DNA from 3 places in the Escherichia sp. MAL-1 genome. Region 2 is predicted to be linked to each of the others. Evidence: predicted binding sites of a transcription regulator. Region 2 holds the regulator's gene; each other region holds the start of a gene.

Region 1 (10,257 bases), 1.2 Mb from region 2:
CATCAATTTAATTCGTAATCTGCTGAAAGTGGATACGCATTTGATTCCAATGTCAGAGCATCCTGTTGATCTGATGGCGATTGACGATCAGGGGCATGAAGTTTACGGCGAGGTCAATATCGACCAGTTAACTACGCCGATTCAAGAGTTATTGTTAACGCCTAATGTACCCGCAACGCGTGAGGCGGTTCACGCTATCAATGAAGCGGATCTCATCATTATTGGGCCTGGCAGTTTTTATACCAGCCTGATGCCAATTCTGCTGCTGAAGGAAATCGCCCAGGCATTACGCCGCACGCCAGCGCCGATGGTTTATATCGGCAATCTGGGGCGTGAGTTGAGTTTACCTGCGGCTAATTTGAAGCTGGAAAGCAAGCTGGCAATTATGGAGCAGTATGTTGGTAAAAAGGTCATTGATGCGGTCATCGTCGGGCCAAAAGTGGATGTCTCGGCGGTGAAAGAGCGGATTGTGATCCAGGAGGTACTGGAGGCCAGCGATATTCCGTATCGTCATGACCGCCAGTTGTTACATAACGCGCTGGAAAAGGCGTTACAGGCTTTAGGTTAACGGAAATCCGAAGGAAAATTCCGGCTTCCTATTGAAGACAAAGTGCGCGTTGTTTATGCCGGATGCGGCGTGAACGCCTTATCCGGCCTACAAACCGCGCAAATTCAATATATTGCGGAGAAAATGTAGGCCTGATAAGCGTAGCGCATCAGGCTGTTTTCCGTTTGTCATCAGTCTTCTTCGCTATCCTGTTACGATGCCGCGATAAACAGCTCACGCAGCTGATGCAACTGGTCACGAATTTGCGCCGCTTCTTCGAACTCCAGATTCTGCGCGTGTTGCATCATCAACCCTTCCAGCTCATGGATTTTCTGCTGCAACGCTTTAGGCGACATATCCATCGGCACATTATCCGGCTCAACAATCGGGCGCGATTTTCCTCTGCCCTTCGCTTTGGTTTTGGCAATGTTCTGCCCCAGCGCCAGGATATCGACCACTTTCTTGTTCAAGCCTTGCGGCGTAATTCCGTGTTCCTCGTTGTACTTCTGCTGTTTCTCGCGGCGACGTTCGGTTTCGCCAATCGCTTTCGCCATTGATGGGGTGATCTTATCGCCGTAGAGAATCGCTTTACCGTTAACGTTACGTGCCGCACGACCAATGGTCTGGATCAACGAACGTTCGGAACGCAGGAAGCCTTCTTTGTCAGCGTCGAGGATCGCCACCAGCGACACTTCCGGCATATCCAGACCTTCGCGCAGTAAGTTGATCCCTACCAGCACGTCGAACTCACCCAGACGCAAGTCGCGGATAATCTCCATACGTTCGACGGTGTCGATATCTGAGTGAAGATAACGCACGCGCTCGCCATGTTCTTCGAGATATTCGGTAAGATCTTCCGCCATCCGCTTGGTCAGTGTGGTGACCAGTACGCGTTCGTTAATTGCCGCTCGCTGACGAATCTCCGAAAGAAGATCATCAACCTGTGTCGCCACCGGCCGCACTTCGATAATCGGGTCAAGCAATCCGGTTGGACGCACCACCTGATCCACCACATCGCCGCCGGATTTTTCCAGCTCGTAATTACCCGGCGTCGCCGAAACATAGATGGTTTGCGGCGCTAATGCTTCGAACTCTTCAAACTTAAGCGGACGGTTATCCAGCGCTGATGGCAGGCGGAAGCCGTACTCCACCAGTGTCTCTTTACGCGCCCGGTCACCGCGATACATGCCGCCAATTTGTGGAATGGTGACGTGAGATTCATCGACCACTAGCAGCCCATCAGCAGGGAGGTAATCAAACAGCGTCGGCGGTGGCTCACCCGGTCCACGACCGGAGAGGAAGCGCGAGTAGTTTTCAATCCCCGAACAGTAGCCCAGCTCGTTCATCATCTCCAGATCAAACTGGGTACGCTGGGTCAGCCGCTGCTCTTCCAGCAGTTTGTTGTTTTCCAACAGCACTTTGCGTCTGGCGGCCAGCTCTTCTTTGATCTCCTCCATCGCCTGTACGATGCGCTCGCGCGGTGTGACGTAGTGCGTTTTCGGGTAGATGGTAAAACGTGGAATAGTGGAAACAATCTGCCCGGTCAGCGGGTCAAATAACGACAATCGTTCCACTTCCTCGTCAAACAGTTCCACGCGAAGTGCAATGTCATCCGATTCTGCCGGGAAGATATCTATCACCTCGCCACGAACGCGGAAAGTACCACGCTGGAATGCTTGATCATTACGAGCGTATTGCAGCTCCGCCAGTCGGCGCAGAATCGCGCGCTGATCGATAATCATACCGACCGTGAGATGGAGCATCATCTTGAGATATAAATCAGGATCGCCCAGACCATAAATCGCGGAAACAGACGCCACCACAACCACATCACGCCGCTCCAGCATCGCTTTGGTGGCGGATAAACGCATCTGCTCAATATGTTCGTTAACCGAGGCATCTTTCTCAATGAAAGTGTCGGAACTCGGTACATAGGCTTCCGGCTGATAGTAGTCGTAGTAGGAGACGAAATACTCCACCGCGTTTTCCGGGAAGAACTCTTTCATTTCGCCATACAGCTGGGCCGCCAGCGTTTTGTTGGGCGCAAGTACCATGGTTGGGCGCTGAAGGTCAGCAATGACATTGGCAATGGTGAAGGTTTTCCCTGAGCCAGTCACGCCAAGTAACGTCTGGTGCGCCAGGCCATCTTCCAGCCCCTCTTCGAGACGTCGAATCGCCTCTGGCTGATCGCCAGAAGGTTTAAAAGCGGAATTCAGTTTGAACGGTTTACTCATGAGTCGCTACCTGAAGGAGTTGGGCGGGCAGGTATGTAATTTTACTCGTCGTACTTAATTATGCTAACAAATTATACTGGATAAAAAAACAGTTCATCACCATAATATTTCTGATACAGCGTAAACTCCGCTGTCAATCATGAGCAAAATTTACTCTGTGGCGAGATAAAACTCCGGCCTTACCGGGTTATCCCCAAAGCAACGGCTTTTTTAACATTTGTCAAGATGAGTGATGACAGTTTTATGGCAAGAGATGCCTGTTCAGTGACTGCCATTGCATTTATCTAACCAGTTAAAAAATAAAAGATATTTCTTTGAGCCGTCTTTAACGCCAATTCGCGTGCAAGCCGCGTATTCTCTCGCTTGCCTCGTGTTTTCTAACTCTAATACACATGGTTATCCACAGGAATAGTGGATAACTGTCTCCAGCCCCTATCCCCCGCCGCCTGGGCAATTCCCACATTCGCCGCATGAGGCGGAAGTAAAATTTTTTTCGTGATTATTTTAGAATTTAATTGGTTAAATTGCAGTCAATCGAAGACGCGATCTCGCTCGCAATTTAACCAAATACAGAATGGCTACAACAAGGCAAGGTTTATGTACTTTCCGGTTGCCGCATTTTCTGGATTTTCTGCAAGCCAGGGGATCTCTCCCAGCAGCGGCGCGGGAATCATGCGGGTGAGCGTGGTCATATATTCAGCGTGACGTTTTCCCGGAGGCGTAACATCGTTCGCCACCCAACCCGCCAGAGTCAGTCCGGCGTGTTGTATTGCCTGCGCAGTCAACATCGCGTGATTAATACAGCCGAGTTTCACACCAACTACCAGTATCACCGGCAGTTGTTCCTGTGTTACCCAATCTGCAAAAGTGAAAGTGTCAGAAAGCGGCGTAAACCAGCCGCCAGCACCTTCCACTAACACCCAGTCAGCCTGTTGTTCAAGCGCGCGTAATCCGGCGCTCATTACCAATGATTCTATCGGTCTGCCCTCTTGCGCGCTGATGATGTGCGGCGAAGTGGGTTCTGCGAAGGTGTAAGGATTTACTGTTGCGTAATCCAGCTGCAGGCTGCTGTTGCGCTGTAACGCCAGCGCGTCGCTATTGCGTAAACCTTCCGGGGTCTTTTCGCTGCCAGAGGCGACCGGTTTATAACCTGCCGTCCGGTAGCCTGCTGCCTTTGCGGCTTGTAAAAGTGCACAACTGGCGACAGTTTTCCCCACTTCGGTATCCGTTCCGGTGACAAAATAACGTTTACTCACGAGCAATCACTCCCAAAAAAAGATGATACGTCAGAGGATATCGCCCCTGCTGTTGCGGCCAGGCCAGTTGCAATCGCTGCAACTGCGAACGCGTTAATATTCGCGGGTCGCGCCCTTCATGAAGATGCGTGGCACCGATGCCTTTCAGCGAACGCATGGCACTGAGCGCATCATCAAACCACAGCGTGATGGGCTGAATATGATGTTGATAATGCACGCCGTTCAGCGACTGTTCGATTTCATCTGGCGGTAAAAAGCGATTAGCATGCGGACGCTCGTCCACCGCCTGCCACGCCTGATGCAGTTCGGGTAACGATCCCTGCACCAGCGTGGTAAACGCGACCACGCCTTTGGGGCGCACCACCCGATACAGCTCGCGGAGTGCCGTGGATAAATTACCGCACCACTGCACTGCGAGATTGCTCCATGCAAGATCGAACGTCGCAGTCGCTAACGGCAGGGATTCGATATCTCCCGCCAGATAATGGTCTGCGGCATCCTTCTGGCGTGCCTGAACAAGCATTGGCGGCGAGAGATCTAAGGCCGTCACCTGCGCGTGACGTTCCCGCCAGTGGCGGCTCATCCAGCCAGGTCCACAACCCGCGTCCAGTACGTGGGTGTATTTACGCTGTGGAAGTATTGCCAGTAAGGCGTCAGCACTCTGGCGCTGTAGATCTGCATGTTGCTCATAGTGTGCGGCTGCCCGACCAAATGCCGCTGCAATGGCTTGTTTATTAACCGTTGCCATGCAGCACCTCCAGCAGACGGTCGATATCCTGCATTTCATGCGCAGCGGTTAGCGTTAAGCGCAGTCGCGCAGTACCAGCGGGTACGGTTGGCGGGCGAATCGCCGTGACCCAGCAGCCTTGCTGGCGCAGTTTTTCTGCCAGTTGTAACGCACGGCTGTTATCACCGACAATCAATGGCTGGATGGCGCTGCATGAATCAGCATGCGTAAACGGCAAATCCTGTACTCCGGCACGAAAACGCGTAATGAGTGCCGCCAGTTTTTCGCGCCGTGCATCACCCTCATCACTGCGAATGACCGCCAGCGACGCACGTAATGCCTGCGCCTGAGCGGGCGGCATACTGGTGCTGTAGATAAGGTGGCGGGCGAATTGCAGCAGATAATCCGCCACCGTACTGGAGCAAAGCACCGCTGCCCCGCTGACGCCAAATCCTTTGCCAAAAGTCACTACCAGCAATTCTGGTTTTACCTTTTGCAGCCAGCAGCTGCCGCGCCCCTGCTCCCCGATAACGCCCGTGCCGTGGGCATCATCGACCATCAACCAGCCATTGTGCTGTTGCGTTACCTGCTGGATTTCCGCCAGTGGCGCACTATCGCCGTCCATGCTGAACACGCCTTCTGTCACCACCATTTGCTGCCCCGGACAGGGGGAAGCAAGCAGTCGCGCCAGATGAGTGACATCGTTATGAACAAAACGGCGAAGCTGCGACGGGCTTAAACTGGCAGCCTCCAGCAATGAGGCATGGCTAAGCCGGTCGGCAACAATACGGTCCTCTTTCGCCATCATCGCGGCAATGACCGCCTGATTAGCGGCAAAACCAGAGATAAACAGCAGTGCCCGCGAATAGCCCAGCCACTCGGCCAGTTCTTCTTCCAGCGCCTGATGTGCCACGCTATAACCGCTGACGTGACCGGAGCCGCCGCTACCGACGCCAAATTGCTCCGCACTCTGCTTCCAGGCACGGATAATTTGCGGATGATGGCTTAAACCTAAATAATCGTTACTGGAAAAGTTCAGATACTGGCGATCGTCCGCCACCAGCCAGCGTCCTGCTCCTTGCGCCACTGGATAACGGCGACGCAGGGCATCGGCAGCACGCCGCGCATCGAGGGCCGCGTTGATTTTATCCTGCCAGCTCATAGTGCTGCCGCGTTGTAATATTCGTCAGTGTCCGGGGTCATCAGTGCCTGTTCCAGACGCTGCTGTTGTTCGTTATCGCCCGCCAGCACGGCAGTTTGCTGCGGATTTAGCCCCAGTTTGCGGAACAGTTGCAGGTCTTTATCTTCTTCCGGATTCGGCGTGGTCAGCAGTTTGCAACCGTAGAAAATCGAGTTTGCGCCTGCCATAAAGCACATCGCCTGAGTCTGTTCGTTCATCTGCTCGCGTCCGGCAGAAAGGCGCACGTAAGAGGTTGGCATCATGATCCGCGCGACCGCAATGGTGCGAATAAAATCAAAGGCATCGACATCATCGTTATCGGCAAGCGGCGTGCCTTTCACCTTCACCAGCATGTTGATTGGCACGCTTTCCGGCGGCGTCGGCAGGTTTGCCAGTTGCAGCAATAATCCGGCGCGATCTTTTACCGTTTCGCCTAAGCCCACAATGCCGCCAGAACAGACTTTGATCCCGGCATCGCGCACTTTTTCCAGCGTATCGAGGCGTTCCTGATAAGTGCGTGTGGTGATGATATTGCCGTAAAACTCCGGCGAGGTGTCCAGGTTGTGGTTGTAGTAATCCAGCCCGGCGTTCGCGAGGCGCTGCGCCTGAGATTCACTCAACGTGCCCAGCGTCATACACGCCTCCAGCCCCATCGCTTTTACCCCCTGCACCATTTGTTCCAGGTACGGCATATCGCGTTCGTGGGGATTCTTCCACGCCGCGCCCATACAGAAGCGCGTCGATCCTGCCGCTTTCGCTTTGCGCGCCGACTCCAGCACCTGTTCAACTTCCATCAACCGCTCGGCTTCCAGCCCGGTTTTGTAGCGCGAGCTTTGCGGGCAGTATTTGCAATCTTCCGGACAAGCTCCGGTCTTAATCGACAGCAAAGTGCTGACCTGCACCTGACGAGGATCGAAATGCTGTCGATGTACCTGCTGCGCTTCAAACAGCAGATCCAGCAACGGTTTTTCAAATAATTCTGTGACTTGCGACAATGTCCAGCGTGGGCGGTGAGCCATGGGGCTTCTCCAAAACGTGTTTTTTGTTGTTAATTCGGTGTAGACTTGTAAACCTAAATCTTTTCAATTTGGTTTACAAGTCGATTATGACAACGGACGATCTTGCCTTTGACCAACGCCATATCTGGCACCCATACACATCCATGACCTCCCCTCTGCCGGTTTATCCGGTCGCGAGCGCCGAAGGTTGCGAGCTAATTTTGTCTGACGGCAGACGCCTGGTTGACGGTATGTCGTCCTGGTGGGCGGCGATCCACGGCTATAATCACCCGCAGCTTAATGCGGCGATGAAGTCGCAAATTGATGCTATGTCGCATGTGATGTTTGGCGGTATCACCCATGCGCCCGCCATCGAGCTATGCCGCAAACTGGTGGCAATGACGCCGCAACCGCTGGAATGCGTTTTTCTCGCGGACTCCGGCTCCGTAGCGGTGGAAGTGGCGATGAAAATGGCGTTGCAGTACTGGCAGGCCAAAGGCGAAGCGCGCCAGCGTTTTCTGACCTTCCGCAATGGTTATCATGGCGATACCTTTGGCGCGATGTCGGTGTGCGATCCGGACAACTCAATGCACAGCCTGTGGAAAGGCTATCTGCCAGAAAACTTGTTTGCTCCCGCCCCACAAAGCCGTATGGATGGCGAATGGGATGAGCGCGATATGGTGGGCTTTGCCCGCCTGATGGCGGCGCATCGTCATGAAATCGCGGCGGTGATCATTGAGCCGATTGTCCAGGGCGCAGGCGGGATGCGCATGTACCATCCGGAATGGTTAAAACGAATCCGCAAAATATGCGATCGCGAAGGTATCTTGCTGATTGCCGACGAGATCGCCACTGGATTTGGTCGTACCGGGAAACTGTTTGCCTGTGAACATGCAGAAATCGCGCCGGACATTTTGTGCCTCGGTAAAGCCTTAACCGGCGGCACAATGACCCTTTCCGCCACACTCACCACGCGCGAGGTTGCAGAAACCATCAGTAACGGTGAAGCCGGTTGCTTTATGCATGGGCCAACTTTTATGGGCAATCCGCTGGCCTGCGCGGCAGCAAACGCCAGCCTGGCGATTCTCGAATCTGGCGACTGGCAGCAACAGGTGGCGGATATTGAAGTACAGCTGCGCGAGCAACTTGCCCCCGCCCGTGATGCCGAAATGGTTGCCGATGTGCGCGTACTGGGGGCCATTGGCGTGGTCGAAACCACTCATCCGGTGAATATGGCGGCGCTGCAAAAATTCTTTGTCGAACAGGGTGTCTGGATCCGGCCTTTTGGCAAACTGATTTACCTGATGCCGCCCTATATTATTCTCCCGCAACAGTTGCAGCGTCTGACCGCAGCGGTTAACCGCGCGGTACAGGATGAAACATTTTTTTGCCAATAACGAGAAGTCCGCGTGAGGGTTTCTGGCTACACTTTCTGCAAACAAGAAAGGAGGGTTCATGAAACTCATCAGTAACGATCTGCGCGATGGCGATAAATTGCCGCATCGTCATGTCTTTAACGGCATGGGTTACGATGGCGATAATATTTCACCGCATCTGGCGTGGGATGATGTTCCTGCGGGAACGAAAAGTTTTGTTGTCACCTGCTACGACCCGGATGCGCCAACCGGCTCCGGCTGGTGGCACTGGGTAGTTGTTAACTTACCCGCTGATACCCGCGTATTACCGCAAGGGTTTGGCTCTGGTCTGGTAGCAATGCCAGACGGCGTTTTGCAGACGCGTACCGACTTTGGTAAAACCGGGTACGATGGCGCAGCACCGCCGAAAGGCGAAACTCATCGCTACATTTTTACCGTTCACGCGCTGGATATAGAACGTATTGATGTCGATGAAGGTGCCAGCGGCGCGATGGTCGGGTTTAACGTTAATTTCCACTCTCTGGCAAGCGCCTCGATTACTGCGATGTTTAGTTAATCACTCTGCCAGATGGCGCAATGCCATCTGGTATCACTTAAAGGTATTAAAAACAACTTTTTGTCTTTTTACCTTCCCGTTTCGCTCAAGTTAGTATAAAAAAGCAGGCTTCAACGGATTCATTTTTCTATTTCATAGCCCGGAGCAACCTGTGAACACATTTTCAGTTTCCCGTCTGGCGCTGGCATTGGCTTTTGGCGTGACGCTGACCGCCTGTAGCTCAACCCCGCCCGATCAACGTCCTTCTGATCAAACCGCGCCTGGTACCTCTTCTCGCCCGATTCTGTCGGCAAAAGAAGCGCAGAATTTCGATGCTCAACACTATTTTGCATCCCTGACACCAGGTGCTGCAGCGTGGAATCCTTCCCCGATTACCCTGCCTGCGCAACCTGACTTTGTTGTCGGCCCGGCGGGCACTCAAGGTGTAACGCATACCACGATTCAGGCGGCGGTAGATGCGGCAATTATCAAGCGTACCAACAAGCGCCAGTATATTGCCGTGATGCCTGGTGAGTATCAGGGAACGGTATATGTCCCTGCCGCTCCGGGTGGAATTACTCTGTACGGTACAGGTGAAAAACCGATTGATGTGAAGATTGGGCTTTCCCTTGATGGTGGCATGAGCCCTGCCGACTGGCGTCACGACGTCAACCCGCGCGGCAAATATATGCCAGGTAAACCAGCGTGGTATATGTACGATAGCTGCCAGAGCAAACGCAGCGACAGTATCGGTGTTCTCTGCTCTGCGGTCTTCTGGTCACAAAACAATGGCCTGCAACTGCAAAATCTGACCATCGAAAACACGCTGGGCGATAGCGTAGATGCAGGTAACCATCCGGCGGTGGCACTGCGTACTGATGGTGACCAGGTACAGATTAACAACGTTAACATTCTCGGTCGTCAGAACACCTTCTTTGTCACCAACAGCGGTGTGCAGAACCGTCTGGAAACGAATCGTCAGCCGCGTACGCTGGTGACCAACAGCTACATTGAAGGGGATGTGGATATCGTTTCTGGTCGCGGCGCAGTGGTGTTCGATAACACCGAATTCCGCGTGGTGAACTCACGTACTCAGCAAGAAGCGTATGTGTTTGCACCGGCTACGCTGTCCAACATTTACTACGGTTTCCTCGCCGTAAACAGCCGTTTCAATGCTTTCGGTGATGGTGTGGCGCAACTGGGCCGCTCGCTGGATGTTGATGCCAATACCAACGGTCAGGTGGTGATCCGTGATAGCGCCATCAACGAAGGTTTTAACACGGCTAAACCGTGGGCCGATGCGGTGATCTCTAATCGTCCGTTTGCGGGTAATACCGGCAGCGTAGATGATAACGACGAAATACAGCGCAATCTGAATGACACTAACTACAACCGCATGTGGGA
Region 2 (10,257 bases):
GGGGTTCAGCCTGCTGTTTGTTGAAGGGTTTATTTCCTGCCATAGTGAATGGAGTTACCGAGATAAAGAATGGGTCGAAACTTTACCATATGAAGCAGACCCTGACGATACGTTCTGGAGGACACATGGCAACACGAATTGAATTTCACAAGCACGGTGGCCCGGAAGTACTTCAAGCCGTAGAGTTCACTCCTGCCGATCCGGCGGAGAATGAAATCCAGGTCGAAAATAAAGCCATCGGCATCAATTTTATCGACACATATATCCGCAGCGGCCTTTACCCGCCGCCATCGCTACCCAGCGGATTAGGCACCGAAGCAGCAGGCATCGTGAGTAAAGTCGGCAGTGGTGTAAAGCATATTAAGGCAGGCGATCGTGTAGTCTATGCGCAGTCGGCGTTAGGCGCTTACAGCTCTGTGCATAACATTATTGCGGATAAAGCGGCGATTCTGCCTGCGGCAATTTCTTTTGAGCAAGCTGCGGCATCCTTCCTGAAAGGCTTAACGGTTTATTATCTGCTGCGCAAAACCTATGAAATTAAACCCGATGAGCAGTTCCTGTTCCACGCAGCAGCTGGCGGCGTTGGCTTGATTGCCTGCCAGTGGGCAAAAGCCCTGGGCGCGAAACTTATCGGCACCGTAGGAACCGCGCAAAAAGCGCAGAGCGCGCTAAAAGCGGGCGCGTGGCAGGTTATTAACTATCGTGAAGAGAATCTGGTCGAGCGGTTAAAAGAGATCACCGGCGGTAAGAAAGTGCGCGTGGTGTACGATTCCGTGGGCAGAGACACCTGGGAACGGTCGCTGGATTGCCTGCAACGCCGCGGCTTAATGGTGAGTTTTGGCAACTCATCAGGTGCGGTTACCGGTGTGAACTTAGGCATTCTCAATCAGAAAGGCTCGTTGTATGTGACACGCCCTTCCCTGCAAGGCTATATCACCACGCGGGAGGAATTAACCGAGGCCAGTAATGAACTGTTCTCTTTGATTGCCAGCGGTGTGATTAAGGTCGATGTCGCCGAGCAGCAGAAATATCCGCTGAAGGATGCGCAGCGTGCGCATGAAATTCTGGAAAGCCGGGCAACGCAAGGTTCCAGCCTGTTGATTCCATAAAAGAAATAGGGCTTCCACCTGGGAAGCCCTTTCTTTTTATAGTTCGGCTGTATGTAGGGTACAGCACGATGAATCTGTTAGAGGCGCAATAGTGACAGATTTGATTATCAATTCCTATTTTGTTCTAAGGATAAAACCTTAGGTTGTGATCATCCGCACAATCCCTTAGTAACGCCAGCGGTCATAACGCTGATATTTCGGCACTTTTGGTGCTTTAATCGCCTTAATAACCCACACCACCGCAATCGCCAGTAGTAACCACGGCAGCAACTTAATCATCAATGCCAGCATACCGCCGAGGAACATAATGGCCGTCGCCACAACCAGCGCGGCGATAATGCCCAGCAACGAAACGCCGGTGACCATCAGCATGACAAAAAAGCCAATCACAAAAAGTAGTTCCAGCATGATGCACTCCCAAATATGAAATCTCTTGCTGGCATTACAAGAATCATGCCAAAAATAATCTATTGATTTAACAGCAAAACGCCCCGCGACGGTGCGCAGGGCGTGGTGAATTTGACTATTTTTTGGTGAAAAGTTAACGCTTATCCGCCACCAGTTTGAGCGCGTGTTCCAGCACATTAATGTCTGCACCCGCTTTATGGGCATTTTCACTTAAATAACGCCGCCACTGCCGCGCGCCAGGAATACCCTGGAACAAGCCCAACATATGCCGGGTAATATGACCGAGATACGTCCCCTGGCTGAGTTCACGCTCAATGTACGGATACATGGCGCGCACTACCGCCACCGGATCGGCATCGATATCCGAGGAACCAAAGATCTCCCGGTCTACCGCCGCCAGAATACCCGGATTCTGATACGCCTCGCGCCCGACCATCACGCCATCCATATGTTGCAGGTGTGCTTTGGCCTCTTCCAGCGACTTGATACCACCGTTAATCGACATTGTCAGATGCGGAAAGTCACGCTTCAGTTGATACACACGCGGATAATCGAGCGGCGGGATCTCACGGTTTTCTTTCGGACTTAACCCCGAAAGCCAGGCTTTACGTGCATGGATGATGAACATCTCACACTCGCCTTTGCCGGAAACGGTGTTGATGAAATCGCAGAGAAATTCATAGCTGTCCTGGTCGTCGATGCCAATACGCGTTTTCACCGTCACCGGAATCGACACCACATCGCGCATCGCTTTCACGCAGTCGGCAACCAGCTGCGCATTACCCATCAGACACGCACCAAACATGCCGTTCTGCACCCGGTCAGACGGGCAGCCGACATTCAGGTTGATCTCATCATATCCACGCGCTTCTGCCAGCTTCGCACACTGTGCCAGCGCCGCCGGATCGCTACCGCCGAGTTGCAACGCTACCGGATGTTCTTCTTCACTGTACGCCAGGTAATCACCTTTACCGTGAATAATCGCCCCTGTGGTCACCATTTCGGTATACAGCAACGTATTGCGGGAAAGCAGACGCAAGAAATAGCGGCAATGTCTGTCCGTCCAGTCGAGCATTGGTGCAACGCTAAACCGACCACTCCAGTGAACGTCAGTTTTTTCAGGCATTGCGCTGGTTTGGTTGATTTTTTGCATTTCAGAATTACCGTGCATTTTCAAATGTAGAGATTATTTTATCGATATATCATGGGGTTATGTTATTCAGCATCACTGTTCAGGAGGCTCAATAACGGGGTACTATACCATAACAACAGGAAGCGCCTGTCTCATTGCAAAAGAAAATTGAGATCCTCTCAAGGCATGAAGCTCTCACGAAGTGATGGAAATAATCTTATTAGCCGTTAGCTTTGTTAAGGCCAATGATAAACAATCCAGGTTCGACGATAAATAAAAATCACACATTAAACTCCGGTGATATCTCTCCCTGCTAATAGCACTGATAGAGAAAAAAAGAACCCAATAAGCATTGGGTTCTTTTATGTAATGCCTTCCATACCATCGAAGAACTTCACATATTATTTCTCCGATTTAACCCCGAATAAATCATAAATTAATTTAGAAGTGTCTGTATATATTTTAATCTTTTCCTTTGAGTTTGGGTCAAACGACTTAGCAAAGTCAATTAATTTCGGTGCAGCATCTCGCATTTTGCTTAAAATATCAGGGGCGAGCTTTCCTTCATTCACCAGATGTGACATCTTATCCAGATAGCCATCAAAATTCATTTCTCCCCCATCTGCCAGACGCTTCATCTCTCCCAGGTACTTCTTCATATCACGTTGAGATAACTCTTCAAACTGAGCTGTCAGATAGTTCTCATTATCATCATTAATATTCACTTTTTCTGCTCCTGCTAAATCTGTGTAGGCACTAGAGTATGAAAGTGAAATCAACAGCGAAGCGAATAATTTTAAGCTGTTGTCATCATATTCCTGACATGCATTAACAAACGTTAAAAAACCAGAACCTATTGCTTGCAAATGTATATTCGCTAAAGGTTCATTATCTTTAGATTCCTCATAAAAAAGCTGAACCGTGGAGGGAAGGCCATTCTTGGTTTCTACATCAAAAGTATATCGTTCTATGGGCGTTGCATCTTTATTATCCTCAGGATTACATATACTATTAATCGCAAAATGAAAAATAGCCCGATCAACAACTGATGCAATAAATTCACGATCGTTTAATTCCTCATCAGTGCAATCTCCAATATACTTATTAACCCACTCTTTGAGATTAGTTATTTGCTCAATTAAAAACACATTTTTTTACGTGCATGCCATAAATTATGAGTGATTCTTTGAATAAACAAATCTATTTTTGCAATAATTATATCCCGATGACGCAGCGCTGAATAATCAATAGACTTACCATATATATTATTTAATTTATCTTTGATTGTACCTCTATTATCTAATTTATCGTTGGTTGCATCTATATTATCTAATTTATCTTTGGTTGCATCTTTATTATCGAATTGATTTGAATTGAGTGTTTTATTAAAGTATCCAGTTGCACCGGGTATTATCTTCAACATGATTCATCTACCTTTTTTGTCGTACCGTGTCCTCCTTATAAGTGTTTTGCCATCTGGTAACTATCAAAAATCGCTCATAATTTTCTGAACTACAGGTATGCGAACAACCCCAGTTAAATAAATAGCGAGTTAACTTGAAGCAATTTATTTAAAAATGAATTATTAATTATTATCGTGTTGATAATGGTACGACCAGGCAACACAACACCTTACGTACAAAACAGAAAAGCAACATTACGGCAACAATAAGGGTTCTCGGTGTTTTTCCTGGAACATGGTAAAGTAAGGACATTCTTAACCCCCACTTTGAGGTGCCCGATGGAAAAGACCACAACGCAGGAGTTATTAGCGCAGGCTGAAAAAATCTGCGCGCAGCGTAATGTGCGCCTGACCCCACAGCGCCTGGAAGTGTTGCGCCTGATGAGTCTGCAGGATGGCGCTATCAGCGCTTATGATCTGCTTGATTTGCTGCGCGAAGCTGAACCGCAAGCCAAGCCGCCAACGGTTTATCGCGCGCTGGATTTTCTGCTTGAGCAAGGTTTTGTGCATAAGGTGGAATCCACCAACAGTTATGTGCTCTGCCATCTGTTCGACCAGCCCACCCATACGTCAGCTATGTTTATTTGCGATCGCTGCGGCGCGGTGAAAGAAGAATGTGCAGAAGGCGTGGAAGACATCATGCATACGCTGGCGGCAAAAATGGGGTTTGCCCTGCGGCATAATGTGATTGAAGCACATGGGCTCTGTGCGGCATGCGTGGAAGTGGAAGCGTGTCGTCATCCTGAACAGTGCCAGCATGATCACTCTGTGCAGGTGAAAAAGAAACCGCGTTAAGAGGGCGTACATCCTTGTACACGTCGGGCAGGAGGGATTAATTACCAGCGATATTCATTGCGGGTTTCCCAATCCACGACCTCTTTTTCTGCCTGATCTTTCTGATAACCATAACGTTCCTGGATTTTACCGACCAGTTGATCACGTTTACCTTCAATGATCGTCATATCATCATCGGTCAGTTTGCCCCATTGCTCTTTCACTTTACCTTTAAACTGTTTCCAGTTACCGCCGGCTTCATCTTTATTCATAATCAAGACCTCATCGTTAGGTTGTGAATGAGAGTACGTTCACTTTTCTTCTGAACGTGAGATTAAGTGTAGTCAGCAATTTGGCTTAGGATAATTTATTCAGAATTTTTAACCGTCACGTTGCGGCAAACCAGGTACCGTTACGCCAGTGACGCCGCCAGATAGCCGCCAGAGAAAGCCCGCGCAACGCCAGAAAGACGGTTAATGCCAGCCACAAACCATGATTACCCAGCCACGGCAGCGTAAGGAGCGTCAGCGCAAAACCTGCGGCGGCCACCGCCATACTGTTACGCATTTCGGCGGCACGCGTTGCGCCTATAAACATGCCGTCCAGCAGATAACACCAGACGCCAACCAACGGCAAAATCACCTGCCAGATAAGATAGCGGTCAGCCAGCTGCTGAATCTGGGTTAACGACGTCAGCAACGCAATGATGTGTTCCCCTGCCAGCAAATAAACCACCGAAAACAGTAACGCTACAATCCCCGACTGGCGGCACGCTGCCCGCCATACATCCAGCAACTGGCTACCGTCGCGCGCACCGTATGCCTGACCGGAGTGCGCTTCAACCGCGTAGGCAAAACCATCAAGCGCATAGGCGGTAAAGGTGAGTAGCGTCATCAGAACCGCGTTAACAGCGATAATGTCACTCCCCAGTCGCGCACCAAGTACGGTGATCGCGCCGAAACAGAGTTGCAACAACAGCGAACGCAGCATGATATCGCGGTTAAGCGCCAGCAAGCGACGGAAGTTTCCTCGCCAGGCAGTTTTCAGCATTTCGCCGGAAATTCCGCGTAGTTTGAGGATTTTACGCACCATTAGCAGACCAATCAGCAATGTTGCATATTCCGCAATAACCGTCGCCAGCGCCGCGCCCTGCACGTTCATATGCAGCCCCATCACTAGCCAGACATCCAGCACAATGTTGAGGATATTGCCGACCACTAACAAAATTACTGGCGCACGGGCATATTGCACGCCGAGTAACCAACCGAGTAATACCAGATTCGCCAGCGACGCCGGTGCGCTTAACCAGCGGATTTCAAGAAAGCGCCGCGCCTGTTCCAGGACTGCTTCACTACCGCCAACAATATGCAGAGCCAGATCGATAATCGGTGTACGCAGCAGCGCAATTAACGCCCCAGCCCCCAACGCCAACAGCAACGGTTGCACCAGCGCACGGGCTAATGCCTGAGGATTTTTGGCACCATAAGCCTGCGCAGTCAGCCCGGTGGTGCTCATGCGTAAAAACAGCAACAGCATAAAGAGAAAGCTGGTCGCCGTTGCACCAACCGCCACGCCGCCCAAATAAACCGGGCTATCAAGATGACCAATTACCGCCGTATCGACCAGTCCCAGCAACGGAACGGTGATATTGGAGAAAATCATGGGTAAGGCGAGATGCCAGAGTGCTTTATCAGATGAAGTGAGGAATGCCATGCAGACAAGCCTGATGAAGAGAGATGAAAAACAAACCGCGACGCCTGGCGGCATCGCGGTCTCAGAGATATGTTACAGCCAGTCGCCGTTGCGAATAACCCCAACCGCCAGCCCTTCAATGGTGAAGCTCTGCTGACGAAGGTCAACGACAATTGGTTTAAACTCGCTATTTTCTGGCAACAGTTCGACTTTATTGCCCTGTTTTTTCAGGCGCTTAACGGTAACTTCGTCATCAATACGTGCGACAACGACCTGACCGTTACGTACATCCTGAGTTTTATGCACTGCCAGCAAGTCACCATCCATAATGCCGATATCTTTCATCGACATCCCGCTGACGCGCAGCAGGAAATCAGCATTCGGCTTGAACAAGGAAGGATCGACCTGATAATGACCTTCAATATGCTGTTGCGCCAGAAGCGGTTCACCGGCAGCCACACGACCTACCAGCGGCAACCCTTCTTCCTCTTCCTGCAACAGACGAATCCCGCGTGATGCGCCGGAAACAATTTCAATAACGCCTTTGCGTGCCAGCGCCTTCAGATGTTCTTCAGCCGCGTTTGGGGAACGGAACCCCAAACGCTGCGCGATTTCCGCACGCGTCGGCGGCATACCTGTCTGGCTGATGTGATCACGGATGAGATCAAACACCTCTTGTTGCCTGGCCGTTAACGCTTTCATTCCGCCCCCTGGGTGTATATACAGTTATGCTGTGAGTATATACAGCAAAAGGCGATTTTGGAACCATAAACTGCACAATAAACCAGAGATTTATCGAAATCTGGAAGGGTTATCCAAAATGCGACCATAACAGGATGCACCAGGTTATCACGGCGACGATAATCGCAATCAGCACCGCGGCGGATCCCATATCTTTAGCGCGTCCGGAAAGCTCATGGTATTCAGAGCCAATTCGGTCAACCACTGCTTCGATGGCGCTATTGAGGATTTCCACAATCATCACCAGCATCACGGAGCTGATAAGCAGCACGCGGGTAATTGCGTCCACATCCAGCCAGCAGGCGATGACCACCGCCAACAATACCGCTACGCCTTCCTGACGGAATGCCGCTTCGTTGATCCATGCAGCGCGTAAACCTTTCCAGGAATAGCCAGCAGCTTTGATAATTCGGGTGAATCCAGTGGTATTATTGGCCATTGAAAGAACCTTTTTACATTATGAGCGTCAATATCAGTGTACCGTTAAATCCGATGATTCGGGTTTGCGTAACGCTGCGCGAAACATGAGCGGATACCACAGAATTTCCCATGACTTTCTGCTATCCTTGCCGCGCATTTGCATTATTAACCAGAGGCTTTACATCGTTTATGTCCGGCTGGCCACGAATTTACTACAAATTACTGAATTTACCATTAAGCATCCTGGTAAAAAGCAAGTCTATTCCGGCAGATCCTGCCCCGGAACTGGGGCTGGATACCTCTCGTCCAATTATGTACGTTTTACCGTACAACTCGAAAGCAGATTTGCTGACGTTACGCGCCCAGTGTCTGGCTCATGACTTGCCTGACCCGTTAGAGCCGCTGGAAATCGACGGCACGCTACTGCCGCGCTATGTGTTCATTCACGGCGGGCCGCGTGTATTCACCTATTACACGCCGAAAGAAGAGTCTATTAAGCTGTTCCACGACTATCTCGATTTGCACCGTAGCAACCCAAATCTGGATGTGCAGATGGTGCCAGTATCGGTGATGTTTGGTCGCGCGCCGGGGCGTGAAAAAGGCGAAGTAAACCCGCCGCTGCGTATGCTTAACGGCGTACAGAAATTTTTCGCCGTACTGTGGCTCGGTCGCGACAGTTTTGTGCGTTTCTCGCCGTCAGTTTCGCTGCGCCGTATGGCGGATGAACACGGCACGGATAAAACTATCGCACAGAAACTGGCGCGCGTGGCGCGTATGCACTTTGCCCGTCAACGTCTGGCTGCTGTGGGCCCACGTCTGCCTGCTCGTCAGGATCTGTTTAATAAGCTGCTCGCCTCCCGCGCCATTGCCAAAGCGGTAGAAGATGAAGCGCGCAGCAAAAAAATCTCCCATGAAAAAGCGCAGCAGAACGCGATTGCGCTGATGGAAGAGATTGCGGCGAATTTCTCTTACGAGATGATTCGCCTGACTGACCGTATTCTGGGCTTCACCTGGAACCGCCTTTACCAGGGCATCAACGTCCATAACGCCGAGCGCGTTCGCCAGCTGGCCCACGACGGTCATGAGCTGGTATATGTGCCTTGCCACCGCAGCCACATGGACTACCTGCTGCTTTCTTACGTGCTGTATCACCAGGGGCTGGTGCCGCCGCATATCGCCGCTGGGATCAACCTGAACTTCTGGCCGGCCGGGCCGATTTTCCGCCGTCTGGGGGCGTTCTTTATTCGCCGTACTTTTAAAGGCAATAAACTTTATTCCACCGTTTTCCGTGAGTATCTCGGCGAACTGTTCAGCCGTGGTTATTCCGTCGAGTACTTCGTGGAAGGCGGTCGTTCCCGCACGGGGCGTTTGCTGGATCCGAAAACCGGTACGCTGTCGATGACCATTCAGGCGATGCTGCGTGGCGGCACGCGTCCGATTACGCTGATTCCGATCTACATCGGTTATGAGCACGTCATGGAAGTGGGTACTTACGCCAAAGAACTGCGCGGCGCGACGAAAGAGAAAGAGAGCCTGCCGCAGATGCTGCGCGGTTTAAGCAAGCTGCGTAATCTCGGTCAGGGTTACGTCAACTTCGGTGAACCAATGCCGTTGATGACCTACCTTAACCAGCACGTACCAGACTGGCGTGAATCTATCGATCCCATCGAAGCGGTGCGTCCGGCATGGTTAACGCCGACGGTCAATAATATTGCTGCCGATCTGATGGTACGCATTAACAACGCAGGCGCGGCAAACGCCATGAACCTGTGCTGTACTGCGCTTCTGGCGTCACGTCAGCGCTCACTCACCCGCGAGCAGTTAACCGAGCAACTCAACTGCTACCTGGATCTGATGCGCAACGTACCTTACTCCACGGACTCTACCGTTCCTTCAGCCAGCGCCAGCGAGCTTATCGATCACGCGCTGCAAATGAACAAGTTTGAAGTCGAGAAAGACACAATCGGCGACATCATCATTCTGCCGCGCGAGCAAGCGGTGTTGATGACCTACTATCGCAACAACATTGCGCATATGTTGGTGCTGCCTTCGCTGATGGCGGCAATTGTCACCCAGCATCGCCACATCTCCCGCGACGTATTGATGGAGCACGTCAATGTGCTTTACCCAATGCTGAAAGCGGAGCTGTTCCTGCGCTGGGATCGCGACGAGTTGCCGGACGTTATCGATGCGCTGGCAAATGAGATGCAACGTCAGGGGCTGATTACCCTGCAAGATGATGAGTTGCATATCAACCCGGCGCATTCTCGCACACTACAGCTGCTGGCCGCAGGCGCGCGCGAAACGCTGCAACGTTATGCCATTACCTTCTGGCTGTTGAGCGCCAACCCGTCGATTAACCGCGGTACGCTGGAGAAAGAGAGCCGCACTGTCGCGCAACGTCTCTCCGTGCTGCACGGCATCAACGCGCCGGAGTTCTTCGACAAGGCGGTGTTCAGTTCTCTGGTGCTGACGCTGCGTGATGAAGGGTATATCAGCGATAGCGGCGACGCCGAACC
Region 3 (10,257 bases), 230 kb from region 2:
AGGGTTTTGGTCACCACCAGACCCTGGCGCTCAAAACTCTCTACTACCCAATGCGGTAGCGCGGCAATACCCATCCGCGCGGCAACCATCTGAATCAACAATAAGGTGTTATCGACGCTTTTCAGTGACGGGCTGACGCCTGCCGGCTGAAGAAAATGCCGCCAGACATCCAGTCGACTACGCTGCACCGGATAAATTAATAGCGTCTCGCTGGCGAGATCTTCCGGTGTAATTCGCGTTTTCGCCGCCAGTGGATGGTCAGGTGCTAACACCAGACGCACTTCATAGTCGAACATCGGCGAATAATGCAGGCCACTGCGCGGCAGAATATCGGACGTCATTACCAGATCCAGCTCTCCCTGTTGCAAGGCGGGCTGCGGGTCAAACGTCACGCCCGATTTAAAATCCATCTCTACCTGCGGCCAGTTCTTATGGAAATTTTCTAACGCGGGTGTCAGCCACTGAATACAGCTATGGCACTCAATGGCAATGCGCAGACGCGTCTGCTGCGGTTCATTGCAGGCTTGCAGGGCCTGGCTAATTTGCGGCAGTACCTGGTTTGCCAGTTGCAACAGGATTTCTCCCTGCGGTGTAAAGCGTAGCGGCTGGCTCTTACGCACAAATAGCCGGAAGCCAAGGCGTTGTTCCAGATCGCTAAACTGGTGAGACAGGGCGGATTGCGTCTGATGCAACGTCGCCGCAGCGGCTGCGAGCGAGCCGCAGTTCCGCAACGCTTGTAGCGTTTTCAGGTGTTTTACTTCGATCATGAAAGTCCTTCACTTCGGCATGAATAATTTGCGCTTGAGGAATATACAGTAACCGCCAATTATGGATGTGTAAACATCTGGACGGCTAAATACTAAAAATTCCATAAGGGGCATATAATGACAATTCTTAATCACACCCTCGGTTTCCCTCGCGTTGGCCTGCGTCGCGAGCTGAAAAAAGCGCAAGAAAGTTATTGGGCGGGGAACTCCACGCGTGAAGAACTGCTGACAGTAGGGCGTGAACTGCGTGCTCGTCACTGGGATCAACAAAAGCAAGCGGGTATCGACCTGCTGCCGGTGGGCGATTTTGCCTGGTACGATCATGTACTGACCACCAGTTTGCTGCTGGGTAATGTTCCGCCACGTCATCAGAACAAAGACGGTTCGGTAGATATCGACACCCTGTTCCGTATTGGTCGTGGACGTGCGCCGACTGGCGAACCTGCGGCGGCAGCGGAAATGACCAAATGGTTTAACACCAACTATCACTACATGGTGCCGGAGTTCGTTAAAGGCCAACAGTTCAAACTGACCTGGACGCAGCTGCTGGAGGAAGTGGACGAGGCGCTGGCGCTGGGCCACAACGTTAAGCCTGTGCTGCTGGGGCCGGTTACTTACCTGTGGCTGGGGAAAGTGAAAGGTGAACAGTTTGACCGCCTTAGCCTGCTGAACGACATTCTGCCGGTTTATCAGCAAGTGCTGGCAGAACTGGCGAAACGCGGCATCGAGTGGGTACAGATTGATGAACCCGCGCTGGTACTGGAACTACCACAGGCGTGGCTGGACGCATACAAACCCGCTTACGACGCGCTCCAGGGACAGGTGAAACTGCTGCTGACCACCTATTTTGAAGGCGTAACGCCAAATCTCGACACGATTACTGCGCTGCCTGTTCAGGGGCTGCATGTGGACCTTGTACATGGTAAAGATGACGTTGTTGAACTGCACAAGCGCCTGCCTTCTGACTGGCTGCTGTCTGCGGGTCTGATCAATGGTCGTAACGTCTGGCGCGCCGATCTTACTGAGAAATATGCGCAAATTAAGGACATTGTCGGCAAACGTGATTTGTGGGTGGCATCTTCCTGCTCGTTGCTGCACAGCCCCATCGACCTGAGCGTGGAAACGCGTCTTGATGCAGAAGTGAAAAGCTGGTTTGCCTTCGCCCTACAAAAATGCCATGAACTGGCACTGCTGCGCGATGCGCTGAACAGTGGTGACACGGCAGCTCTGGCAGAGTGGAGCGCCCCAATTCAGGCGCGTCGTAACTCTACTCGTGTACATAATCCGGCGGTAGAAAAGCGTCTGGCGGCGATCACCGCCCAGGACAGCCAGCGTGCGAATGTCTATGAAGTGCGTGCCGAAGCCCAGCGTGCGCGTTTTAAACTGCCAGCGTGGCCGACCACCACGATTGGTTCTTTCCCGCAAACCACGGAAATTCGTACCCTGCGTCTGGATTTCAAAAAGGGTAATCTCGACGCCAATAACTACCGCACGGGCATTGCGGAACATATCAGGCAGGCCATTGTTGAGCAGGAACGTTTGGGACTGGATGTGCTGGTACATGGCGAGGCTGAGCGTAATGACATGGTGGAATACTTTGGCGAGCACCTCGACGGGTTTGTCTTTACGCAAAACGGTTGGGTACAGAGCTACGGTTCACGCTGCGTGAAGCCACCGATTGTTATTGGTGACGTTAGCCGCCCGGCACCGATCACCGTGGAGTGGGCGAAGTATGCGCAATCGCTGACTGATAAACCGGTAAAAGGGATGCTGACTGGCCCGGTGACCATTCTCTGCTGGTCGTTCCCGCGTGAAGATGTCAGCCGTGAAACCATCGCCAAACAGATTGCGCTGGCGCTGCGTGATGAAGTGGCCGATCTGGAAGCCGCTGGAATTGGCATCATCCAGATTGACGAACCGGCGCTGCGCGAAGGTTTACCGCTGCGTCGTAGCGACTGGGATGCATATCTCCAGTGGGGCGTGGAGGCCTTCCGTATCAACGCCGCCGTGGCGAAAGATGACACACAAATCCACACTCACATGTGTTATTGCGAGTTCAACGACATCATGGATTCGATTGCGGCACTGGACGCAGACGTCATCACCATCGAAACCTCGCGTTCTGACATGGAGTTGCTGGAGTCGTTCGAAGAGTTTGATTATCCGAATGAAATCGGTCCAGGCGTCTATGACATTCACTCGCCAAACGTACCGAGCGTGGAATGGATTGAAGCCTTGCTGAAGAAAGCGGCAAAACGCATTCCGGCAGAGCGCCTGTGGGTTAACCCGGACTGTGGCCTGAAAACGCGCGGCTGGCCAGAAACCCGCGCGGCACTGGCGAACATGGTGCAGGCGGCGCAGAATTTGCGTCGGGGGTAAAATCCAAACCGGGTGGTAATACCACCCGGTCTTTTCTCATTACAGCGACTTCTTCCCACCATACTGCTTAAACCATTCCAGCATACGCTGCCAGCCATCTTTCGCAGATTCGGCATGATAGCTCGGGCGATAATCAGCATTGAATGCATGCCCGGCATCCGGGTACACGATAATCTCTGCTTTCGCATTAGCAGCCCGCAGCGCCTGGCGCATGGTTTCAACGCTCTCCTGCGGAATACTGTTATCCAGACCGCCATATAAGCCGAGAACCGGCGCGTTAAGATCGGTTGCGATATCAACAGGTTGTTTCGGTGAATTCAGCGACTTGTCGCCCGTCAGTTTGCCGTACCACGCCACTGCGGCTTTTAGCTGTGGATTATGCGCGGCATACAGCCAGGTGATACGTCCACCCCAGCAGAATCCGGTGATCATTAAACGATGAACATCGCCGCCGTTGCGGGAAGCCCAACTGGCGACATGATCGAGATCGGCCAGCACCTGCGAGTCAGGCACTTTTGCTACCAGACCGCTAAGCAACGTGGGGATATCGGCAAAATCATTCGGATCGCCTTCGCGGAAGTAAAGTTCAGGTGCGATAGCCAGATACCCCTCCAGCGCCAGACGGCGACAAATGTCGCGGATATGTTCATGCACGCCAAAAATTTCCTGCACTACAATGACCACTGGCAGTGGGCCATCGCTTTGCTTTGGTCTGGCATGGTAAGCAGGCATGTTATCCCCTTGTGAAGGGATAGAGGTGAAGCCCGCCACAATCGCGTCGTCCGGGGTCTGAACGATGGTCGAAGCGAGAGGCGATGCAGCAGGTGCAAATCCAGATTGTTGTGTTGTTGCCATGGTATTCTCCGTACCCTTATAAAAATGTTGCGCAATGTTAACTATAGTCAGCATGCAACAAATCACATTGCCTGAATCGGCTCATCTTTTATGCAGTCCTGCAGAATGAAGAGTGATTTATGTGATTTGAATCACTTTTGGTGGGTAAATTTATGCAACGCATTTGCGTCATGGTGATGAGTATCACGAAAAAATGTTAAACCCTTCGGTAAAGTGTCTTTTTGCTTCTTCTGACTAAACCGATTCACAGAGGAGTTGTATATGTCCAAGTCTGATGTTTTTCATCTCGGCCTCACTAAAAACGATTTACAAGGGGCTACGCTTGCCATCGTCCCTGGCGACCCGGATCGTGTGGAAAAGATCGCCGCGCTGATGGATAAGCCGGTTAAGCTGGCATCTCACCGCGAATTCACCACCTGGCGTGCAGAGCTGGATGGTAAACCTGTTATCGTCTGCTCTACCGGTATCGGCGGCCCGTCTACCTCTATTGCTGTTGAAGAGCTGGCACAGCTGGGCATTCGCACCTTCCTGCGTATCGGTACAACGGGCGCTATTCAGCCGCATATTAATGTGGGTGATGTCCTGGTTACCACGGCGTCTGTCCGTCTGGATGGCGCGAGCCTGCACTTCGCACCGCTGGAATTCCCGGCTGTCGCTGATTTCGAATGTACGACTGCGCTGGTTGAAGCTGCGAAATCCATTGGCGCGACAACTCACGTTGGCGTGACAGCTTCTTCTGATACCTTCTACCCAGGTCAGGAACGTTACGATACTTACTCTGGTCGCGTAGTTCGTCACTTTAAAGGTTCTATGGAAGAGTGGCAGGCGATGGGCGTAATGAACTATGAAATGGAATCTGCAACCCTGCTGACCATGTGTGCAAGTCAGGGCCTGCGTGCCGGTATGGTAGCGGGTGTTATCGTTAACCGCACCCAGCAAGAGATCCCGAATGCTGAGACGATGAAACAAACTGAAAGCCAAGCGGTGAAAATCGTGGTGGAAGCGGCGCGTCGTCTGCTGTAATTCTCTTCTCCTGTCTGAAGGCCGACGCGTTCGGCCTTTTGTATTTTTGCGTAGCGCCTCGCAGGAAATGCCTTTCCAACTGGACGTTTGTACAGCACAATTCTATTTTGTGCGGGTAAGTTGTTGCGTCAGGAGGCGTTGTGGATTTCTCAATCATGGTTTACGCAGTTATTGCGTTGGTGGGTGTGGCAATTGGCTGGCTGTTTGCCAGTTATCAACATGCGCAGCAAAAAGCCGAGCAATTAGCTGAACGTGAAGAGATGGTCGCGGAGTTAAGCGCGGCAAAACAACAAATTACCCAAAGCGAGCACTGGCGTGCAGAGTGCGAGTTACTCAATAACGAAGTGCGCAGCCTGCAAAGTATTAACACCTCTCTGGAGGCCGATCTGCGTGAAGTAACCACGCGGATGGAAGCCGCACAGCAACATGCTGACGATAAAATTCGCCAGATGATTAACAGCGAGCAGCGCCTCAGTGAGCAGTTTGAAAACCTCGCCAACCGTATTTTTGAGCACAGCAATCGCCGGGTTGATGAGCAAAACCGTCAGAGTCTGAACAGCCTGTTGTCGCCGCTACGTGAACAACTGGACGGTTTCCGCCGTCAGGTTCAGGACAGCTTCGGTAAAGAAGCACAAGAACGCCATACCCTGACCCACGAAATTCGCAATCTCCAGCAACTCAACGCGCAAATGGCCCAGGAAGCGATCAACCTGACGCGCGCGCTGAAAGGCGACAATAAAACCCAGGGCAACTGGGGCGAGGTAGTATTGACGCGGGTGCTGGAGGCTTCCGGTCTGCGTGAAGGGTATGAATATGAAACCCAGGTCAGCATCGAAAATGACGCCCGCTCGCGGATGCAGCCGGATGTCATCGTGCGCCTGCCGCAGGGAAAAGATGTGGTGATCGACGCCAAAATGACGCTGGTCGCCTATGAACGCTATTTTAACGCCGAAGACGACTACACCCGCGAAAGCGCGCTACAGGAACATATCGCGTCGGTGCGTAACCATATCCGTTTGCTGGGACGCAAAGATTATCAACAGCTGCCGGGGCTGCGAACCCTGGATTACGTGCTGATGTTTATTCCCGTTGAACCCGCTTTTTTACTGGCGCTTGACCGCCAGCCGGAGCTGATCACCGAAGCGTTGAAAAACAATATCATGCTGGTTAGCCCGACTACGCTGCTGGTGGCGCTGCGCACTATCGCCAACCTGTGGCGTTATGAGCATCAAAGCCGCAACGCCCAGCAAATCGCCGATCGTGCCAGCAAGCTGTACGACAAGATGCGTTTGTTCGTCGATGACATGTCAGCGATTGGTCAAAGTCTCGACAAAGCGCAGGATAACTATCGCCAGGCAATGAAAAAACTCTCTTCAGGGCGCGGAAATGTGCTGGCGCAGGCAGAAGCGTTTCGCGGTTTAGGAGTAGAAATTAAACGCGAGATTAATCCGGATTTGGCTGAACAGGCGGTGAGCCAGGATGAAGAGTATCGACTTCGGTCGGTTCCGGAGCAGCCGAATGATGAAGCTTATCAACGCGATGATGAATATAATCAGCAGTCGCGCTAGCCCATTGGGAGTAGTTAAGCCGGGTAGAAATCTAGGGCATCGACGCCCAATCTGTTACACTTCTGGAACAATTTTTTGATGAGCAGGCATTGAGATGGTGGATAAGTCACAAGAAACGACGCACTTTGGTTTTCAGACCGTCGCGAAGGAACAAAAAGCGGATATGGTCGCCCACGTTTTCCATTCCGTGGCATCAAAATACGATGTCATGAATGATTTGATGTCATTTGGTATTCATCGTTTGTGGAAGCGATTCACGATTGATTGCAGCGGCGTACGCCGTGGGCAGACCGTGCTGGATCTGGCTGGTGGCACCGGCGACCTGACAGCGAAATTCTCCCGCCTGGTCGGAGAAACTGGCAAAGTGGTCCTTGCTGATATCAATGAATCCATGCTCAAAATGGGCCGCGAGAAGCTGCGTAATATCGGTGTGATTGGCAACGTTGAGTATGTTCAGGCGAACGCTGAGGCGCTGCCGTTCCCGGATAACACCTTTGATTGCATCACCATTTCGTTTGGTCTGCGTAACGTCACCGACAAAGATAAAGCACTGCGTTCAATGTATCGCGTGCTGAAACCCGGCGGCCGCCTGCTGGTGCTTGAGTTCTCGAAGCCAATTATCGAGCCGCTGAGCAAAGCCTATGATGCATACTCCTTCCATGTGCTGCCGCGTATTGGCTCACTGGTCGCGAACGACGCCGACAGCTACCGTTATCTGGCAGAATCCATCCGTATGCATCCCGATCAGGATACCCTGAAAGCCATGATGCAGGATGCCGGATTCGAAAGTGTCGACTACTACAATCTGACGGCAGGGGTTGTGGCGCTGCATCGTGGTTATAAGTTCTGACAGGAGACCGGAAATGCCTTTTAAACCTTTAGTGACGGCAGGAATTGAAAGTCTGCTCAACACCTTCCTGTATCGCTCACCCGCGCTGAAAACGGCCCGCTCGCGTCTGCTGGGTAAAGTATTGCGCGTGGAGGTAAAAGGCTTTTCGACGTCATTGATTCTGGTGTTCAGCGAACGCCAGGTTGATGTACTGGGCGAATGGGCAGGCGATGCTGACTGCACCGTTATCGCCTACGCCAGTGTGTTGCCGAAACTTCGCGATCGCCAGCAGCTTACCGCACTGATTCGCAGTGGTGAGCTGGAAGTGCAGGGCGATATTCAGGTGGTGCAAAACTTCGTTGCGCTGGCAGATCTGGCAGAGTTCGACCCTGCGGAACTGCTGGCCCCTTATACCGGTGATATCGCCGCTGAAGGAATCAGCAAAGCCATGCGCGGAGGCGCAAAGTTCCTGCATCACGGCATTAAGCGCCAGCAACGTTATGTGGCGGAAGCCATTACTGAAGAGTGGCGTATGGCACCCGGTCCGCTTGAAGTGGCCTGGTTTGCGGAAGAGACGGCTGCCGTCGAGCGTGCTGTTGATGCCCTGACCAAACGGCTGGAAAAACTGGAGGCTAAATGACGCCAGGTGAAGTACGGCGCCTATATTTCATCATTCGCACTTTTTTAAGCTACGGACTTGATGAACTGATCCCCAAAATGCGTATCACCCTGCCGCTACGGCTATGGCGATACTCATTATTCTGGATGCCAAATCGGCATAAAGACAAACTTTTAGGTGAGCGACTACGACTGGCCCTGCAAGAACTGGGGCCGGTTTGGATCAAGTTCGGGCAAATGTTATCAACCCGCCGCGATCTTTTTCCACCGCATATTGCCGATCAGCTGGCGTTATTGCAGGACAAAGTTGCTCCGTTTGATGGCAAGCTGGCGAAGCAGCAGATTGAAGCTGCAATGGGCGGCTTGCCGGTAGAAGCGTGGTTTGACGATTTTGAAATCAAGCCGCTGGCTTCTGCTTCTATCGCCCAGGTTCATACCGCGCGATTGAAATCGAATGGTAAAGAGGTGGTGATTAAAGTCATCCGCCCGGATATTTTGCCGGTTATTAAAGCGGATCTGAAACTTATCTACCGTCTGGCTCGCTGGGTGCCGCGTTTGCTGCCGGATGGTCGCCGTCTGCGCCCAACCGAAGTGGTGCGCGAGTACGAAAAGACATTGATTGATGAACTGAATTTGCTGCGGGAATCTGCCAACGCCATTCAGCTTCGGCGCAATTTTGAAGACAGCCCGATGCTCTACATCCCGGAAGTTTACCCTGACTATTGTAGTGAAGGGATGATGGTGATGGAGCGCATTTACGGCATTCCGGTGTCTGATGTTGCGGCGCTGGAGAAAAACGGCACTAACATGAAATTGCTGGCGGAACGCGGCGTGCAGGTGTTCTTCACTCAGGTCTTTCGCGACAGCTTTTTCCATGCCGATATGCACCCTGGCAACATCTTCGTAAGCTATGAACACCCGGAAAACCCGAAATATATCGGCATTGATTGCGGGATTGTTGGCTCGCTAAACAAAGAAGATAAACGCTATCTGGCAGAAAACTTTATCGCCTTCTTTAATCGCGACTATCGCAAAGTGGCAGAGCTACACGTCGATTCTGGCTGGGTGCCACCAGATACCAACGTTGAAGAGTTCGAATTTGCCATTCGTACGGTCTGTGAACCTATCTTTGAGAAACCGCTGGCCGAAATTTCGTTTGGACATGTACTGTTAAATCTGTTTAATACGGCGCGTCGCTTCAATATGGAAGTGCAGCCGCAACTGGTGTTACTCCAGAAAACCCTGCTCTACGTCGAAGGGGTAGGACGCCAGCTTTATCCGCAACTCGATTTATGGAAAACGGCGAAGCCTTTCCTGGAGTCGTGGATTAAAGATCAGGTCGGTATTCCTGCGCTGGTGAGAGCATTTAAAGAAAAAGCGCCGTTCTGGGTCGAAAAAATGCCAGAACTGCCTGAATTGGTTTACGACAGTTTGCGCCAGGGCAAGTATTTACAGCACAGTGTTGATAAGATTGCCCGCGAGCTTCAGTCAAATCATGTACGTCAGGGACAATCGCGTTATTTTCTCGGAATTGGCGCTACGTTAGTATTAAGTGGCACATTCTTGTTGGTCAGCCGACCTGAATGGGGGCTGATGCCCGGCTGGTTAATGGCAGGTGGTCTGATCGCCTGGTTTGTCGGTTGGCGCAAAACACGCTGATTTTTTCATCGCTCAAGGCGGGCCGTGTAACGTATAATGCGGCTTTGTTTAATCATCATCTACCACAGAGGAACATGTATGGGTGGTATCAGTATTTGGCAGTTATTGATTATTGCCGTCATCGTTGTACTGCTTTTTGGCACCAAAAAGCTCGGCTCCATCGGTTCCGATCTTGGTGCGTCGATCAAAGGCTTTAAAAAAGCAATGAGCGATGATGAACCAAAGCAGGATAAAACCAGTCAGGATGCTGATTTTACTGCGAAAACTATCGCCGATAAGCAGGCGGATACGAATCAGGAACAGGCTAAAACAGAAGACGCGAAGCGCCACGATAAAGAGCAGGTGTAATCCGTGTTTGATATCGGTTTTAGCGAACTGCTATTGGTGTTCATCATCGGCCTCGTCGTTCTGGGGCCGCAACGACTGCCTGTGGCGGTAAAAACGGTAGCGGGCTGGATTCGCGCGTTGCGTTCACTGGCGACAACGGTGCAGAACGAACTGACCCAGGAGTTAAAACTCCAGGAGTTTCAGGACAGTCTGAAAAAGGTTGAAAAGGCGA

The links. The regulator LexA, encoded in region 2, represses DNA repair genes until DNA is damaged. The targets are predictions, from matches to a motif close to TNCTGTATGTACATACAGNA.
Region 1: the regulator LexA is predicted to act here: its motif matches at 2,856-2,875, upstream of uvrB (excinuclease ABC subunit UvrB).
Region 3: the regulator LexA is predicted to act here: its motif matches at 5,102-5,121, upstream of rmuC (DNA recombination protein RmuC).

The regions. Positions count from the first base shown of each region.
Region 1 is NZ_CM129609.1:3,332,313-3,342,569, forward strand. Features, by position in the region: gene yvcK (uridine diphosphate-N-acetylglucosamine-binding protein YvcK) at 1-568, shown strand, start outside; gene uvrB (excinuclease ABC subunit UvrB) at 760-2,781, opposite strand; gene bioD (dethiobiotin synthase) at 3,360-4,037, opposite strand; gene bioC (malonyl-ACP O-methyltransferase BioC) at 4,030-4,785, opposite strand; gene bioF (8-amino-7-oxononanoate synthase) at 4,772-5,926, opposite strand; gene bioB (biotin synthase BioB) at 5,923-6,963, opposite strand; gene bioA (adenosylmethionine--8-amino-7-oxononanoate transaminase) at 7,050-8,339, shown strand; gene ACU8XX_RS16695 (kinase inhibitor) at 8,398-8,874, shown strand; gene ACU8XX_RS16700 (putative acyl-CoA thioester hydrolase) at 9,026-10,257, shown strand, end outside.
Region 2 is NZ_CM129609.1:4,567,302-4,577,558, forward strand. Features, by position in the region: gene dnaB (replicative DNA helicase) at 1-43, opposite strand, end outside; gene ACU8XX_RS22835 (quinone oxidoreductase) at 126-1,109, shown strand; gene pspG (envelope stress response protein PspG) at 1,275-1,517, opposite strand; gene dusA (tRNA dihydrouridine(20/20a) synthase DusA) at 1,651-2,688, opposite strand; partial or broken gene ACU8XX_RS22850 (DUF2713 family protein) at 3,051-4,072, opposite strand; gene zur (zinc uptake transcriptional repressor Zur) at 4,391-4,906, shown strand; gene ACU8XX_RS22860 (CsbD family protein) at 4,948-5,157, opposite strand; gene dinF (MATE family efflux transporter DinF) at 5,273-6,598, opposite strand; gene lexA (transcriptional repressor LexA) at 6,671-7,279, opposite strand; gene dgkA (diacylglycerol kinase) at 7,389-7,757, opposite strand; gene plsB (glycerol-3-phosphate 1-O-acyltransferase PlsB) at 7,928-10,257, shown strand, end outside.
Region 3 is NZ_CM129609.1:4,795,663-4,805,919, reverse strand. Features, by position in the region: gene metR (HTH-type transcriptional regulator MetR) at 1-767, opposite strand, end outside; gene metE (5-methyltetrahydropteroyltriglutamate--homocysteine S-methyltransferase) at 885-3,146, shown strand; gene ACU8XX_RS23900 (dienelactone hydrolase family protein) at 3,186-4,001, opposite strand; gene udp (uridine phosphorylase) at 4,263-5,024, shown strand; gene rmuC (DNA recombination protein RmuC) at 5,165-6,592, shown strand; gene ubiE (bifunctional demethylmenaquinone methyltransferase/2-methoxy-6-polyprenyl-1,4-benzoquinol methylase UbiE) at 6,687-7,442, shown strand; gene ubiJ (ubiquinone biosynthesis protein UbiJ) at 7,456-8,061, shown strand; gene ubiB (ubiquinone biosynthesis regulatory protein kinase UbiB) at 8,058-9,698, shown strand; gene tatA (Sec-independent protein translocase subunit TatA) at 9,777-10,046, shown strand; gene tatB (Sec-independent protein translocase protein TatB) at 10,050-10,257, shown strand, end outside.